4 regions of the [Pantoea] beijingensis genome follow, and region 3 is predicted to be linked to each of the others. Evidence: predicted binding sites of a transcription regulator. Region 3 holds the regulator's gene; each other region holds the start of a gene.
The links. The regulator CRP, encoded in region 3, controls carbon source genes, mostly activating them, when cyclic AMP is high. The targets are predictions, from matches to a motif close to ATGTGANNNNNNTCACAT.
Positions count from the first base shown of each region.

Region 1: the regulator CRP is predicted to act here: its motif matches at 1,921-1,938, upstream of J1C60_RS00475 (PTS mannitol transporter subunit IICBA).
Region 2: the regulator CRP is predicted to act here: its motif matches at 1,911-1,928, upstream of J1C60_RS14235 (CdaR family transcriptional regulator).
Region 4: the regulator CRP is predicted to act here: its motif matches at 1,811-1,828, upstream of deoC (deoxyribose-phosphate aldolase).

Region 1 covers NZ_CP071409.1:103,692-107,134, reverse strand. The annotation lists gene J1C60_RS00485 (hypothetical protein) at 1-244, opposite strand, end outside; gene J1C60_RS00480 (DUF3053 domain-containing protein) at 848-1,561, shown strand; gene J1C60_RS00475 (PTS mannitol transporter subunit IICBA) at 2,127-3,443, shown strand, end outside.
Region 2 covers NZ_CP071409.1:3,121,217-3,124,659, reverse strand. The annotation lists gene dgt (dGTPase) at 1-185, shown strand, start outside; gene degP (serine endoprotease DegP) at 323-1,756, shown strand; gene J1C60_RS14235 (CdaR family transcriptional regulator) at 2,024-3,181, shown strand.
Region 3 covers NZ_CP071409.1:367,795-371,237, reverse strand. The annotation lists gene J1C60_RS01575 (phosphoribulokinase) at 1-781, shown strand, start outside; gene J1C60_RS01570 (OsmC family protein) at 850-1,254, opposite strand; gene crp (cAMP-activated global transcriptional regulator CRP) at 1,653-2,285, shown strand; gene J1C60_RS01560 (YccS/YhfK family putative transporter) at 2,347-3,443, shown strand, end outside.
Region 4 covers NZ_CP071409.1:3,325,019-3,328,461, reverse strand. The annotation lists gene J1C60_RS15035 (patatin-like phospholipase family protein) at 1-823, shown strand, start outside; gene J1C60_RS15030 (TatD family hydrolase) at 820-1,590, shown strand; gene deoC (deoxyribose-phosphate aldolase) at 1,984-2,763, shown strand; gene deoA (thymidine phosphorylase) at 2,833-3,443, shown strand, end outside.

The DNA of each region.
Region 1 (3,443 bases), 260 kb from region 3:
CATTGGAGATAGCCGACCCCCCCTTCAGGGAAAAGGCATTATTAATAGCCTTGACGTCTTCACCAAAAAACGTCAGCACTGCAAGACCGCCTGCATCCGAATCCGACAGAAAGGTATATTCTCCATCGTTTACGGTATAAGGTAGATCCGCTGCAACCGCACCACCCGATAAGGCAAGGGAAACCAGGCAGGCAATAGTATTTCTTTTTCTTTTGTTTATAACGTTGCTGTTTAAAACTAACATTCTAATATTCCAGGAATAATTATTTACTGTGTATAGTGACTGCTACAGAAATATCTAAATATCCATCTCAATTTCTCTTCGCTGAAAATATTGCACAACGAATTACCCAGACGCTTGCAGGGAAAAATTAAGACGGGGGAATCTGTAGGTACAGACTTAAATGGTAAGCTATTGTTTAATTAGTATTTTTTCATAAGCAGATGAGAAGCAAAATCAATACACCCGCAGCAGGAAGTATACCCGAAAAATAGCCTCATAATTTTTAGTGATAATCGGTAAGTGTTTTTAGCGCTCCTTTTACTTACTTTGTCCTTGTGGATTTTCAAAAGCGGTGAAATTTGACATAAATCAAAGAAAGAAACATCAGCAGTGGCATTTTTATAAAAAGTATGAGTCAAGAAATAAAAACACCTCTGTCATTTGTGGCATACAGACTCACTTACTGAGTAATATCGGAACGCTCACACAACCCCATGAGACACCTGCAACGTGAAATATGACGAGTATAAGCCAATGCAATAGACTATCCTGTAGCGGCAGCTAACGGTGCTGTTGATAAGCTTTTTCAGGTGGTTAGGCCTTCTCAATGACAGGAGTTTATTTATGGCGGCAGGAATCTCCCGCGTATGGACACGTTTGTGGGTGCCATTGACGGCACTATTGCTGGTTTTCCAGCTTACCGGCTGTGGTGATAAAGAGCCGGATCAGCGTAAAGCCTTTATTGATTTTCTGCAGAATACCGTGATGCGCAGCGGCGAACATTTACCCAGCCTCAGCGAAGATCAGAAGCAGAAATTTGGCAATTACGTCAGTGATTATGCAATCCTGTATGGATTCTCACAGCAGGCTAACAAAGCCGTTGAGGCCGGATTAAAACCGGTTGTTGATGAGCTTAACGCAATCCGTATGCCACAGGATTATCTGTCGCATCGTGATAGCCTGCGTCAGGCCAGTGGTTCATTGAACGTACTGGCGCAGCAAATTCAAAGCGCCAAAAGTCAGGCAGATACCAGTAAAGCTGCGCTTAAACAGCCGGAAGATCTACAATCGGTCTATAACAACGTTTATACGCGCGTGGTAACGCAACCTGCAGATGCACTGACACCCCTACTTCCAGCGCTGCAATCGCTGAGTCAGGATGTTATCCAGGCCGGTGATTATCTACAGCAACAGGGATCGAATGTCAGTTTTAACAATGGCGGCATTCAATTCCAGACGCGCGATCAGGTCGCTCAGTACAATACGATTATGAGCAATCTTTCGACAAAGGGTGATGCATTGGCTCAGGCGCAACGCGCACTGCAAAACGGTTTTTAAACTTTCCATCGTAACGTCATCCGCCGCCATGTTGACCACTGATAACGGCGGCGGTTGAGCGTACGCACTTCCGACCGATAAACGCGTTATTTTCGCGAACGATCACAGAGCCGAACGTCATCGGCTCTTATTCATTCTGCGTGGTTTTTGCTACAAAGCGCGTAAGAAAATTACAGTGCATCATTTCACGACGTCCCCAAATCGGCAATTTGTGATTCGCCGCATTTTCAACCAAAAATATTTTGTGACACACATCACATTTCAATAACAAAAAGGAAAGATGAAAAGGTGACTAACATCACATTTAGGCCTTGTTTAAGCGCAAATAATAATCAGCGTCGTTTTTTTACACTATTTTTATGTGATCAATGTCACTAAATACCCCCCATAGTGCCACGCAATAGTGTGATATGAATCACACTAAACCACCTCACTACGCAGCGTCATATTGGCATGCTAAAGTCCGCGTACAACAGTCATATCGACGGCTCCCCGCCGTGACATCGCAAACAAAAATCAACGCGCTCTCTTATTTGTCAGCGCGTAACAATAAGGGGTGTGTTTTATGTCTTCATCAGTGAAGGTCAAAGTTCAGAGCTTTGGTCGCTTTCTGAGCAACATGGTGATGCCAAATATCGGGGCGTTTATCGCCTGGGGTATCATCACAGCACTGTTCATTCCAACCGGTTGGCTGCCAAACGAAAGTATGGCAAAACTGGTTGGTCCAATGATTACCTACCTGCTACCGTTACTGATTGGTTTTACCGGTGGCCGTTTAGTCGGTGGCGATCGTGGCGGCGTAGTGGGTGCCATCACCACGATGGGGGTTATCGTGGGTGCCGACATGCCGATGTTCCTTGGCTCCATGATTGCCGGGCCATTAGGCGGCTGGGCCATCAAGTCTTTTGACCGTGTGGTTGACGGTAAAATCAAAAGCGGCTTTGAGATGCTGGTTAACAACTTCTCTGCCGGAATCATCGGTATGTTGTTGGCTATCCTCGCCTTCCTTGCCATTGGTCCATTAGTTGAAGGGTTATCACACCTGCTCGCTGCTGGCGTGAACCTGATGGTGCAGAACAATCTGTTACCGCTAACGTCAATCTTTGTCGAACCGGCAAAAATCCTGTTCCTCAATAACGCGATAAACCACGGTATCTTCTCTCCGCTGGGCATTCAACAGGCGAGTGAAGCCGGTAAGTCGATCTTCTTCCTGATCGAAGCTAACCCAGGTCCAGGTTTAGGCGTGCTGATCGCGTATATGATCTTTGGTCGCGGTAATGCGAAGCAATCTGCGGGTGGCGCTGCCATTATTCACTTCCTGGGCGGCATCCACGAGATTTACTTCCCCTATGTTCTGATGAGCCCACGTCTGATTATTGCGGTAATTTTAGGTGGTATGACCGGCGTCTTTACCCTGACGCTGTTAAACGGCGGCCTGGTTTCTCCGGCCTCGCCAGGCTCTATCCTGGCGGTGCTGGCCATGACGCCAAAAGGGGCTTACTTCGCTAACATTGCCGCTATCGTCGCTGCCTTTGCCGTCTCCTTTGTCATCTCCTGTATCCTGCTGAAAACCAGCAAGGTCAAAGATGAGGATGATATTGAAGCAGCAACCCGCCGCATGCAGGATATGAAAGCAACCGCAAAAGGTCAGAGCCCTGTGGCAGGCCAAACGGCTGACGGCCTGAACAGCGATCTGAGCCACGTACGTAAAATCATTGTGGCCTGTGATGCCGGGATGGGTTCCAGTGCCATGGGTGCTGGCGTGCTGCGTAAAAAAGTCAACGATGCTGGCCTTAGCAATATTTCCGTCACCAACTCTGCGATCAACAGCTTACCCGGTGACGTTGACCTGGTGATTACACACCGTGACCTTACTGAACGT
Region 2 (3,443 bases), 1.4 Mb from region 3:
ACAAATTGTCTGGTAAGCATCGGAAGGCTTATCAACAAAAAATGAGAAGCCTTAGCGTTGAACATAAATTTCAGCGTTTGTTATGGGAAAGGTATTATCGTGCCCGCCTGATGCAAGATTATATTAGCGGTATGACCGATCTGTATGCATGGGATGAGTATCGGCGGTTGATGGCCGTGGAATAAACCGAGTTTTGTAAAGACGGCGTATAAATTTTTACTTTTAATAAAAACGTTAGCATGAACTTCGCGCTAAAAATTTAATCTCATCTTACGACCACAGCAATGGTCCGCATCATAGTTCATATACGAGAAACCAACGAATGAAAAAAACAACGCTAGTATTGAGTGCGCTTGCGCTGAGCCTGGGAATGGCGATGAGTTCCGTGAGTGCCGTGGCTGCTGAAACAGCTTCTTCCTCAAACCAGCAGTTGCCAAGCCTGGCACCGATGCTGGAGAACGTTATGCCATCTGTTGTCAGCATTAACGTAGAGGGCAGTACGACAGTCAAAACATCGCGTGTACCGCAGCAATTCCAACAATTTTTTGGGGATAATTCTCCTTTCTGCCAGGAGGGATCACCTTTCCAGAGTTCCCCTTTATGTCAGGGTGGAGCTGGACAGGGCGGTGGTGATGATAGCCAGCAGCAAAAATTCCGTGCGCTGGGCTCGGGGGTGGTCATTGATGCTGCTAAAGGCTATGTCGTGACCAATAACCATGTGGTGGATAATGCGACTAAAATCCAGGTGCAGGTCAGCGACGGCAGCAAATATGAGGCGAAAGTAATCGGTAAAGATCCTCGCTCTGATATTGCCTTGATCCAGTTGCAGGATTTTAAAAACCTCACGGCAATTAAGATTGCGGACTCTGACGATCTCCGCGTCGGCGATTATACCGTAGCGATCGGCAACCCCTATGGGCTGGGAGAAACGGTGACGTCCGGGATTGTATCTGCTTTAGGCCGCAGTGGGCTAAACGTCGAAAATTATGAAAACTTTATACAGACTGATGCGGCGATTAACCGGGGGAATTCCGGCGGCGCGTTGGTTAACCTTAATGGTGAGCTGATCGGTATTAATACGGCCATTCTTGCACCGGACGGTGGCAATATTGGTATCGGATTTGCGATCCCAAGTAATATGGTAAAAAACCTGACCGGGCAAATGGTGGAATATGGCCAGGTCAAGCGCGGTGAACTGGGTATTATGGGGACCGAGCTGAACTCAGAGCTGGCCAAAGCGATGAAGGTTGATGCACAGCGTGGAGCGTTTGTAAGCCAGGTTCAACCACAGTCTTCTGCAGCGAAGGCCGGTATCAAAGCGGGCGATGTGATCGTTTCGCTTAATAACAAACCGATTTCCAGTTTTTCAGCGTTGAGGGCTCAGATTGGGACGCTACCTGTTGGCACGAAAATGGCGTTGGGCCTTATCCGTGATGGTAAACCGCTGACGGTGAACGTTGAACTGCAGCAAAGTGCACAGGGAAAGGTTGATTCTGGTGCTATCTATACCGGTATTGAAGGGGCCGATCTCAGCAATGTGGTGGCTAGCGGTCAGAAAGGTGTGAAGGTTGATAGCGTTAAACCTAACACGGCTGCAGCGCGTATTGGTCTGAAGAAAGATGACGTGATCCTTGGCGTCAATCAGCAGCCAGTTGCTAACCTGGGAGAGCTGCGTAAGATTCTGGATACGAAGCCTTCGGTATTGGCACTGAATATCCAGCGTGGTGATAGCTCAATTTATCTGGTTATGCAGTAATATGCTTCTCCGTGCCGGGTTCATTCCCGGCACGTTTCCTGCGTTTCAATCTCGTCTTCTCCTGAGGCCTTAAGAGCGTGTTACGGCCCTGATTATTCAGGCGTTCAATCTTGCGCTTTGCGGTATTCAAAACCTTCATCTATCACTGGGAAATTTGTGATTTTCCCCGCATTTTCACGAGTAGATATCGCGTGTTGTGCATTTGCACATGCCCAGAGGCATTCACGGGCGTATGCTGATGAGTCCGCTGTTTTGCAGGAGTAACTGATGCCCAACTATCATCTGAACACCCGTCTTGCTCAGGACATTGTTGCGCGCACCATGAAAATTATCGACAGCAATGTCAATGTGATGGATGCGCGAGGTCGTATTGTAGGCAGCGGCGACCGCGAACGTATCGGTGAATTGCACGAAGGTGCGTTACTGGTTTTATCACAGGCGCGCGTAGTGGATATTGATGATGCGGTGGCGAAGCATCTGCATGGCGTACGTCCTGGGGTAAACCTGCCGTTGCGAATCGACGGCGAAATTGTCGGGGTGATTGGCCTAACGGGGGATCCCCTGTCATTGCGACATTATGGCGAGCTGGTCTGTATGACTGCTGAGATGATGTTAGAGCAGGCGCGATTACTCCACATGCTGGCACAGGACAGTCGCTTACGTGAAGAGCTGGTATTGAACTTAATTCGTAGCGAAATACTATCTCCCGCGCTAACTGAATGGGCACAGCGATTGGGGATCGATCTCAACCAACCGCGTGTCGTTGCCGTTGTCGAAGTGGATAGCGGACAGTTAGGCGTGGAGAGCGCAATGTCTGAGCTACAGCAGCTACAAACACTACTGACCACTCCAGAGCGGGATAATCTGATCGCGATTGTCTCTTTAACTGAAATGGTGGTACTGAAGCCTGCGCTTAATACTCACGGGCGCTACGATCGTGACGATCATCAGCGCCGCGTTGAGCAACTGCTTTCACGGATGAAAGAGAGTGGTCATTTACGCATGCGTATCGCCTTGGGTAACTTTTTTACCGGACCGGGAAGTATTGCGCGTTCTTATCGTACCGCGCATACCACGATGGCGGTGGGAAAACAGCGTATGCCCGAGCAGCGTAGCTATTTTTATCAGGATCTGGTGCTGCCGGTACTGCTGGATAGCTTACGCGGCGGCTGGCAGGCGAATGAATTATCACGTCCGCTCGCTAAATTGAAATCGATGGACGGCAATGGCCTACTGCGACGTACGCTAATTGCGTGGTTCAGCCACAATGTGCAACCATCAGCCACTGCAAAGGCGTTATTTATTCATCGTAATACGCTGGAATATCGGCTGAATAAAATCTCGGAGCTGACGGGGCTTAATTTGGGTAATTTTGACGACAGACTGTTGTTGTATGTAGCACTGCAGCTTGATGACCAACCCTGATCCCCTTCATCTTTCAACGCGTGGCGGTGTTGGCTGCGCTCAGCCCCCCGAATCACTTACCGGCGTAAGCTCATCGGGCTGGCTTCGGCTTGCCGCCTTGCCACACGCTGAAATCTTTCGGGTATCCCTTCATCTCACAACGCGTGGCGGTGTTGGCTGCGCTCAGCCCCCCCGAATCACTTACCGGCGTAAGCTCATCGGGCTGGCTTCGGCTTGTCGCCTTGCCACAGGCTGAAATCTTTCGGGTATCCCTTCATCTCAC
Region 3 (3,443 bases):
GCAGCTTAATTTGCATGCAGCCGAACTGGAAGGTGATAGCTTTCATCGCTATACCCGTCCGGAAATGGATCTGGCAATCCGTAAAGCTCGTGATTTAGGGCGCCATATTAGCTATTTCGGACCGGAAGCAAACGACTTCGGGCTACTGGAAGAAACCTTTAGCGAATATGGCCGCAGTGGTCGCGGTAACTCACGTAAATATTTGCACACGTACGATGAAGCCGTGCCGTGGAATCAAGTGCCTGGCACCTTTACGCCGTGGCAACCGCTACCGGAACCCACTGATGTGCTGTTCTATGAAGGGCTGCACGGTGGCGTGGTAACCCAGCAGCACAATGTGGCGGAGAAAGTCGATCTGCTGGTGGGCGTAGTGCCGATCGTTAACCTGGAATGGATCCAGAAACTGGTTCGCGACACCAGCGAGCGCGGTCATTCGCGTGAGGCAGTAATGGATTCTGTCGTACGATCCATGGAAGATTATATCAATTACATCACGCCGCAGTTTTCACGAACCCACATTAACTTCCAGCGCGTGCCGACCGTCGATACCTCAAATCCCTTCGCCGCACGAGATATTCCCTCGTTGGATGAAAGCTTTGTGGTGATCCATTTCCGTGGGCTGGAGGACATTGATTTCCCTTACCTGCTGGCGATGATCCAGGGATCGTTCATTTCCCATATTAATACTCTGGTGGTACCGGGAGGCAAGATGGGGCTGGCGATGGAATTGATCATGGGGCCGCTGGTTAAGCGTCTGATTGAAGGGAAAAAAATTGAGTAACTCGTCAAGCCAGCCAAGGCTGGCAGGAACACTGCAGTGGCGGATCGCAATCCGCCCTGCGGGCTATATTACAGTTCGATGACTTCATAGCTGTGCGTGATCTCTACACCTTTACCCAGCATCAGCGACACCGAGCAATATTTTTCTATCGACAGGTCGACCGCGCGTGCCACCGCTTTATCATTCAATCCGGCGCCACTAACGATAAAATGCACATTAATGTGGGTAAAAAGACGCGGTGCCTCTTCGCGCCGCTCGGACGTCAATTTCACTTCACAGTCAGCCACGTCGTGGCGCCCTTTTTGCAGGATGGAAACCACGTCAATTGCACTGCATCCCCCCGCGGCCATTAATACCATCTCCATCGGACTGGGCGCTTTATCACCGGAATTACCATCCATCAGCACCTGATGCCCGGATGCAGATTCACCTAAAAAAGTCAGCCCTTCTACCCACTTTACACGCGCCTGCATAACATTCATCTCCTGATTCGTCCGGTTGACTTCAGACTACGCTTTACAAGAAAAAACGGCAACGCTATGCAATTCACTTCATGCTGAAGCGAGACAACAGGAGACACTTAGCGAAAGCTGTGCTACAAACGAAGTTGTAATATTTTGCCAACTCATATATACCCTGAAGAGCACGGGTAGCAGGATGGTGGTAAGCGGGTATACCCACATGTAAGACAACGCAGCCAAAAACTTGCAGTCCGAAGTATGACGGGTAATCAGTCCGGCGAAAGTGGGACAACATAATGAGCAGATGCCCGGATAAAATTCCTGATAGGAAAACGCTTGAATATTTCAACGCCTGGCAGGGAATACCCTCCCTGTATTTAGGGCACGATTACAATAGAGGATAACAGCGAATGGTTCTCGGCAAACCGCAAACAGACCCGACTCTCGAATGGTTCCTGTCACATTGCCATATTCACAAGTATCCATCCAAAAGTACGCTGATTCACCAAGGTGAAAAGGCGGAAACGCTCTACTACATCGTGAAGGGCTCTGTAGCAGTGCTGATTAAGGATGAAGAAGGCAAAGAGATGATCCTCTCTTATCTCAACCAGGGCGATTTCATTGGCGAGCTTGGCCTCTTTGAAGAAGGCCAGGAACGTAGTGCTTGGGTTCGGGCCAAAACAGCCTGTGAAGTGGCTGAAATTTCTTACAAAAAATTCCGTCAGCTGATTCAGGTCAATCCTGATATTCTGATGCGTCTCTCTTCCCAAATGGCGCGTCGCCTGCAGGTCACCTCAGAAAAAGTAGGTAATTTAGCTTTCCTTGACGTGACGGGGCGTATTGCGCAAACGCTGCTCAATCTGGCTAAACAACCGGATGCCATGACGCATCCAGACGGTATGCAGATCAAAATCACCCGTCAGGAGATTGGTCAAATCGTCGGCTGCTCGCGTGAAACCGTCGGCCGTATCCTGAAAATGCTGGAAGATCAAAACCTGATTTCCGCACACGGCAAAACGATTGTTGTATACGGCACACGTTAATTCATCCCGACCCACGGCGTGATGTTGCTATCACGCCGTTTTTTTATATTGCGATAACCTGATGTGGCGGAGAATCATTTATCACCCTGAAATAAACTATGCGCTGCGCCAGACGCTAGTGCTGTGTTTACCGGTGGCCATTGGCTGGCTGCTTGGCGATCTCCAAAAAGGACTGCTCTTCTCGTTAGTCCCCGCCTGCTGCAATATTGCCGGGCTCGATACGCCACACAAACGCTTTTTTAAGCGGCTGATTATCGGCGGTGGCTTATTTGCTCTCAGTAGTTTTCTGATCCAGTGGATGACGCAACACCAGCTCCCTTTGCCTGCAATCCTGTTTGCTATGGCCATGCTGCTGGGTGTGACCGGAGAAATTAGCCCGTTACATGCACGGCTTCTCCCCGCGTCCTTGATTGCCGGAATTTTTACGCTCAGCCTTATTGGCCACATGGCGGTATGGGAGCCTCCCCTGCTCTATATACTCGGTACAATCTGGTATGGCGCATTTAACTGGTTCTGGTTTTGGCTGTGGAAAGAGCAACCAATGCGCGAAACGATCAGCCTGCTCTATCGTGAACTGGCCGACTACTGTGAAGCAAAATATAGCTTGCTAACACAGCTCACCGACCCTGAAAAAGCACTACCACCTCTGTTAGTACGACAGCAGAGAGCGGTGGACCTGATCACCATCTGCTATCAGCAGATGCATATGCTGGCGGCAAACCGCCACAGCAGTCATAAGCGACTGACGCGTGCATTTCAAGTGGCACTCGATCTGCAGGAGCATATTGCCGTCAGCCTGTCGCTACCGGATGAGGTGCAAAAACTGGTTGAACGCAGCCATGCTGAAGCGGTGATTCGCTGGAATGCACAGGCGATAGCGGCCCGGCTTCGTACGCTAGCCGATGATATTCTTTACCATCGGCTACCCGAGCGCTTTAGTATGGATAAGCAGCTGCAGGCACTGGAGAAAATCGCACGACAGAACAGTGAAAACCCAGTCGGCAATTTTTGTTATTACCACTTCAGTCGCATCGCGCGCGTGCTGCGCACCCAACGCCCGCTTTACCAACGTAATCTAATGGAAGATCGACAACGACGACTGCCGCTGATCCCGGCACTGAAAAGTTACCTTTCACTCAACTCATCCGCATTGCGAAC
Region 4 (3,443 bases), 1.2 Mb from region 3:
GGCAGGCTATGCGCGACGGGTTATTACTCGCTACACCACCAACAAACTCTTCTTTGATCCCCTGCGTTTTGTTCGTGGAGGTCATTTGATCGATCTCGACTGGTTGGTCGATATCACATCAAAAGAGCTTCCACTGGCGATGACGATGGCAGAAAAACACTTTCTTGCCGGTAAAGAGTTCTATATGTGCGCCTGCCGTAGCGATGATTATTCACCGGGTTATTTCGCTCCCACGGCAGAGAACTGGCTGAATATTATTAAAGCCTCCAGCGCGATCCCCGGTTTTTATCGACCCGGTGTAGAACTTAACGGCATTAGCTATCTTGATGGCGGCATTACAGATGCGATACCGGTACGTGAAGCGGCGCGGCGCGGTGCGGACACTATTGTGGTCATTCGCACAGTGCCTTCACAGATGTATTACACGCCTCAATGGCTGAAACGTATGGAGCGCTGGCTGAGTGACAGTTCACTACAGCCGATGGTTAACGTGCTGCAGTTGCATGAAAAAAGTTACCACCAGATCCAGCAATTTATTGAACAGCCGCCAGGCAAGTTACGTATTCTTGAGATTTTCCCACCGAAGCCGTTGGCCAGCAGCGCCCTTGGTAGTCGCGTGGTTTCACTAAATCATGATTACCATTTGGGACGCCGTTGTGGGCGCTACTTTCTGGCGACGCTCGGTCAATGGCTGGATGATGGTGCGGCGGTCGAGCGCCATCCCGTGATGACGCCCCCCGATAGGGCCGCAAATGACCCCCTTCAGCCGGATGAACCCGTCGCGGGAAATGATGCAGATTATGATACGGATTCTTTGGCATGAATTTTATTGATACGCACTGTCACTTTGATTTTCCCCCTTTTCGGGGGCAAGAATGCGAAAGCCTTCAACAGGCCGCCGACGCTGGCGTGGAGAAAATTATTGTTCCGGCCACGGAAGCTGCGCGTTTCCATACGGTACTGTCGCTGGCGGATAACTATCCACCGCTTTATGCCGCGCTGGGCTTGCATCCGATCATGATTGCTACTCACCAGGAATCCGATCTGGCCACGCTAGAGCAACATCTGAAACAGAGGACGGGAAAGCTGGTCGCAATTGGCGAAATCGGGCTTGATCTTTATATGGAAAACCCGCTTTTCACAAAACAACAGACATTACTGGACGCTCAGTTAATGCTGGCGCGTGATTATCAACTGCCGGTGATCCTTCATTCACGTCGTACCCATGACAAATTAGTGATGCATCTTCGCCGTATCCGCGTGCCACGTGGTGGTGTTGTTCATGGCTTTGCCGGAAGCCTCCAGCAAGCGCAGGCTTTTGTTAAAGCCGGCTATGCAATTGGTGTTGGCGGTACGATTACTTACCCCCGGGCCAGCAAAACACGCGAAACGATTGCGCGTTTACCCCTGGCATCATTGCTGCTGGAAACCGATGCGCCCGATATGCCATTAAACGGATTTCAGGGACAGCCCAATCGTCCTGAACGTGTTAAGCAAATCTGGCAAGCTCTGTGTGAATTACGCCAGGAAGCACCGGAAATCATTGCCGAAGCCTTGCGAAAAAACTCACAAGCAATGTTTGATTTATAACATTTGGAATGTATTTTTCTCCATCAGCCTGCGGAATTCCACGTGTTCCCTTCTGTACTACCCTTTATTGCTGTCATTTTTACTCATAAGTGTTAAAATAATAACATTCAAGGGTTGTGCGAGAAATTGACGTCCGCGCGATAACCTGAAGAGGATATGGCTTATATACGTGACATGTGTCACATATATATTGATATGAAGGTGGCGCTATCTTATTTAAATGTGATTCTAAGCACATTAATAATCGCATGCCGCCTGTTAGAATCTTAACATCAATGCGGGCCTCTGCCGCTTATCGCAGTGAAATGGATTTTAACCCTCTTCATGGAACCAAGACCTCATGGCAAGTATCCGAGTGTCGGGACTTGCTGAATCTGTTTACTGGAGAGCATTATGACTGATGTAACCGCTGCGGCGCTGCGTGCGCTAAAACTGATGGACCTGACCACGCTTAATGATGATGACACTGCGGAGAAAGTGATTGCGCTCTGTCATCAGGCCAAATCGCCCGCCGGGAGTACGGCCGCTATCTGTATTTACCCGCGTTTCATCCCCATTGCTCGTAAGACGTTAGCAGAGCAGGGCACGCCGGACATCCGTATTGCGACAGTGACCAATTTTCCTCACGGCAACGATGATATTGATATTGCCGTGGCCGAAACCCGTGCGGCGATCGCCTATGGCGCGGATGAGGTCGATGTCGTGTTTCCTTACCGCACCCTTATTGCTGGCGATACGCAGACTGGCTTTGTGCTGGTTAAGGCGTGTAAAGCGGCCTGTGCCGAAGCCAATGTCCTGCTAAAAGTGATTATTGAAACTGGCGAGCTGCAAAAGGCTGAGTTGATTCGTCAGGCTTCTGAGATCGCTATTGATGCGGGCGCTGATTTTATCAAAACCTCCACGGGTAAAGTGTCGGTAAACGCTACGCCGGAAGTTGCTGAGATCATGATGCGCGTTATTCGTGACAAGGGCGTGAAGGCCAATGTTGGCTTTAAACCTGCAGGCGGCGTACGCACTGCTGAAGATGCGGCGATCTACCTGAAATTGGCAGACGATATACTTGGTAGCGACTGGGCGGATGCTCGTCATTTTCGCTTTGGCGCATCAAGCCTGCTCGCCAGTCTGCTGAGCGCAGCGGGTTATCATGGTGCGACCAGCGACAGCCAGTACTGATAAGCTGCAACCTGATCGAACTTGCCAGCGATTGCACAGTCGTATTTCCACTGTAAACAGGGGGTTACCTTGTTTTTGCCACAAGAAATTATTCGTAAGAAACGTGATGGTCTGACGCTGAATGAAGATGAAATCCGCTTCTTTATTAATGGCGTACGCGACAATAGTGTTTCAGAAGGCCAAATTGCCGCGTTGGCAATGACCATCTATTTTCACGACATGTCGCTACCAGAACGTGTGGCATTGACCATGGCGATGCGCGATTCAGGTTCAGTGCTGAGCTGGCAAACGCTCAATCTTAACGGGCCCGTTGTTGATAAACATTCCACCGGTGGCGTAGGCGATGTGACATCGTTAATGCTGGGGCCGATGGTAGCGGCCTGCGGCGGTTATGTGCCGATGATTTCGGGCCGTGGCTTGGGGCATACGGGAGGGACCCTCGATAAATTAGAATCCATTCCCGGCTTCGATATTTTTCCCGATAACGATGCGTTCCGTCGTATGATCAAAGAGATCGGTGTCGCCATTATTGGGCAAACGAACTCTCTGGCACCGGCCGATAAGCGTTTTTATGCCACGCGCGATATTACCGCCACCGTTGATTCGATCCCGCTGATTACCGCTTCGATCCTCGCTAAAAAACTGGCTGAAGGGCTGGATGCATTGGTGATGGATGTCAA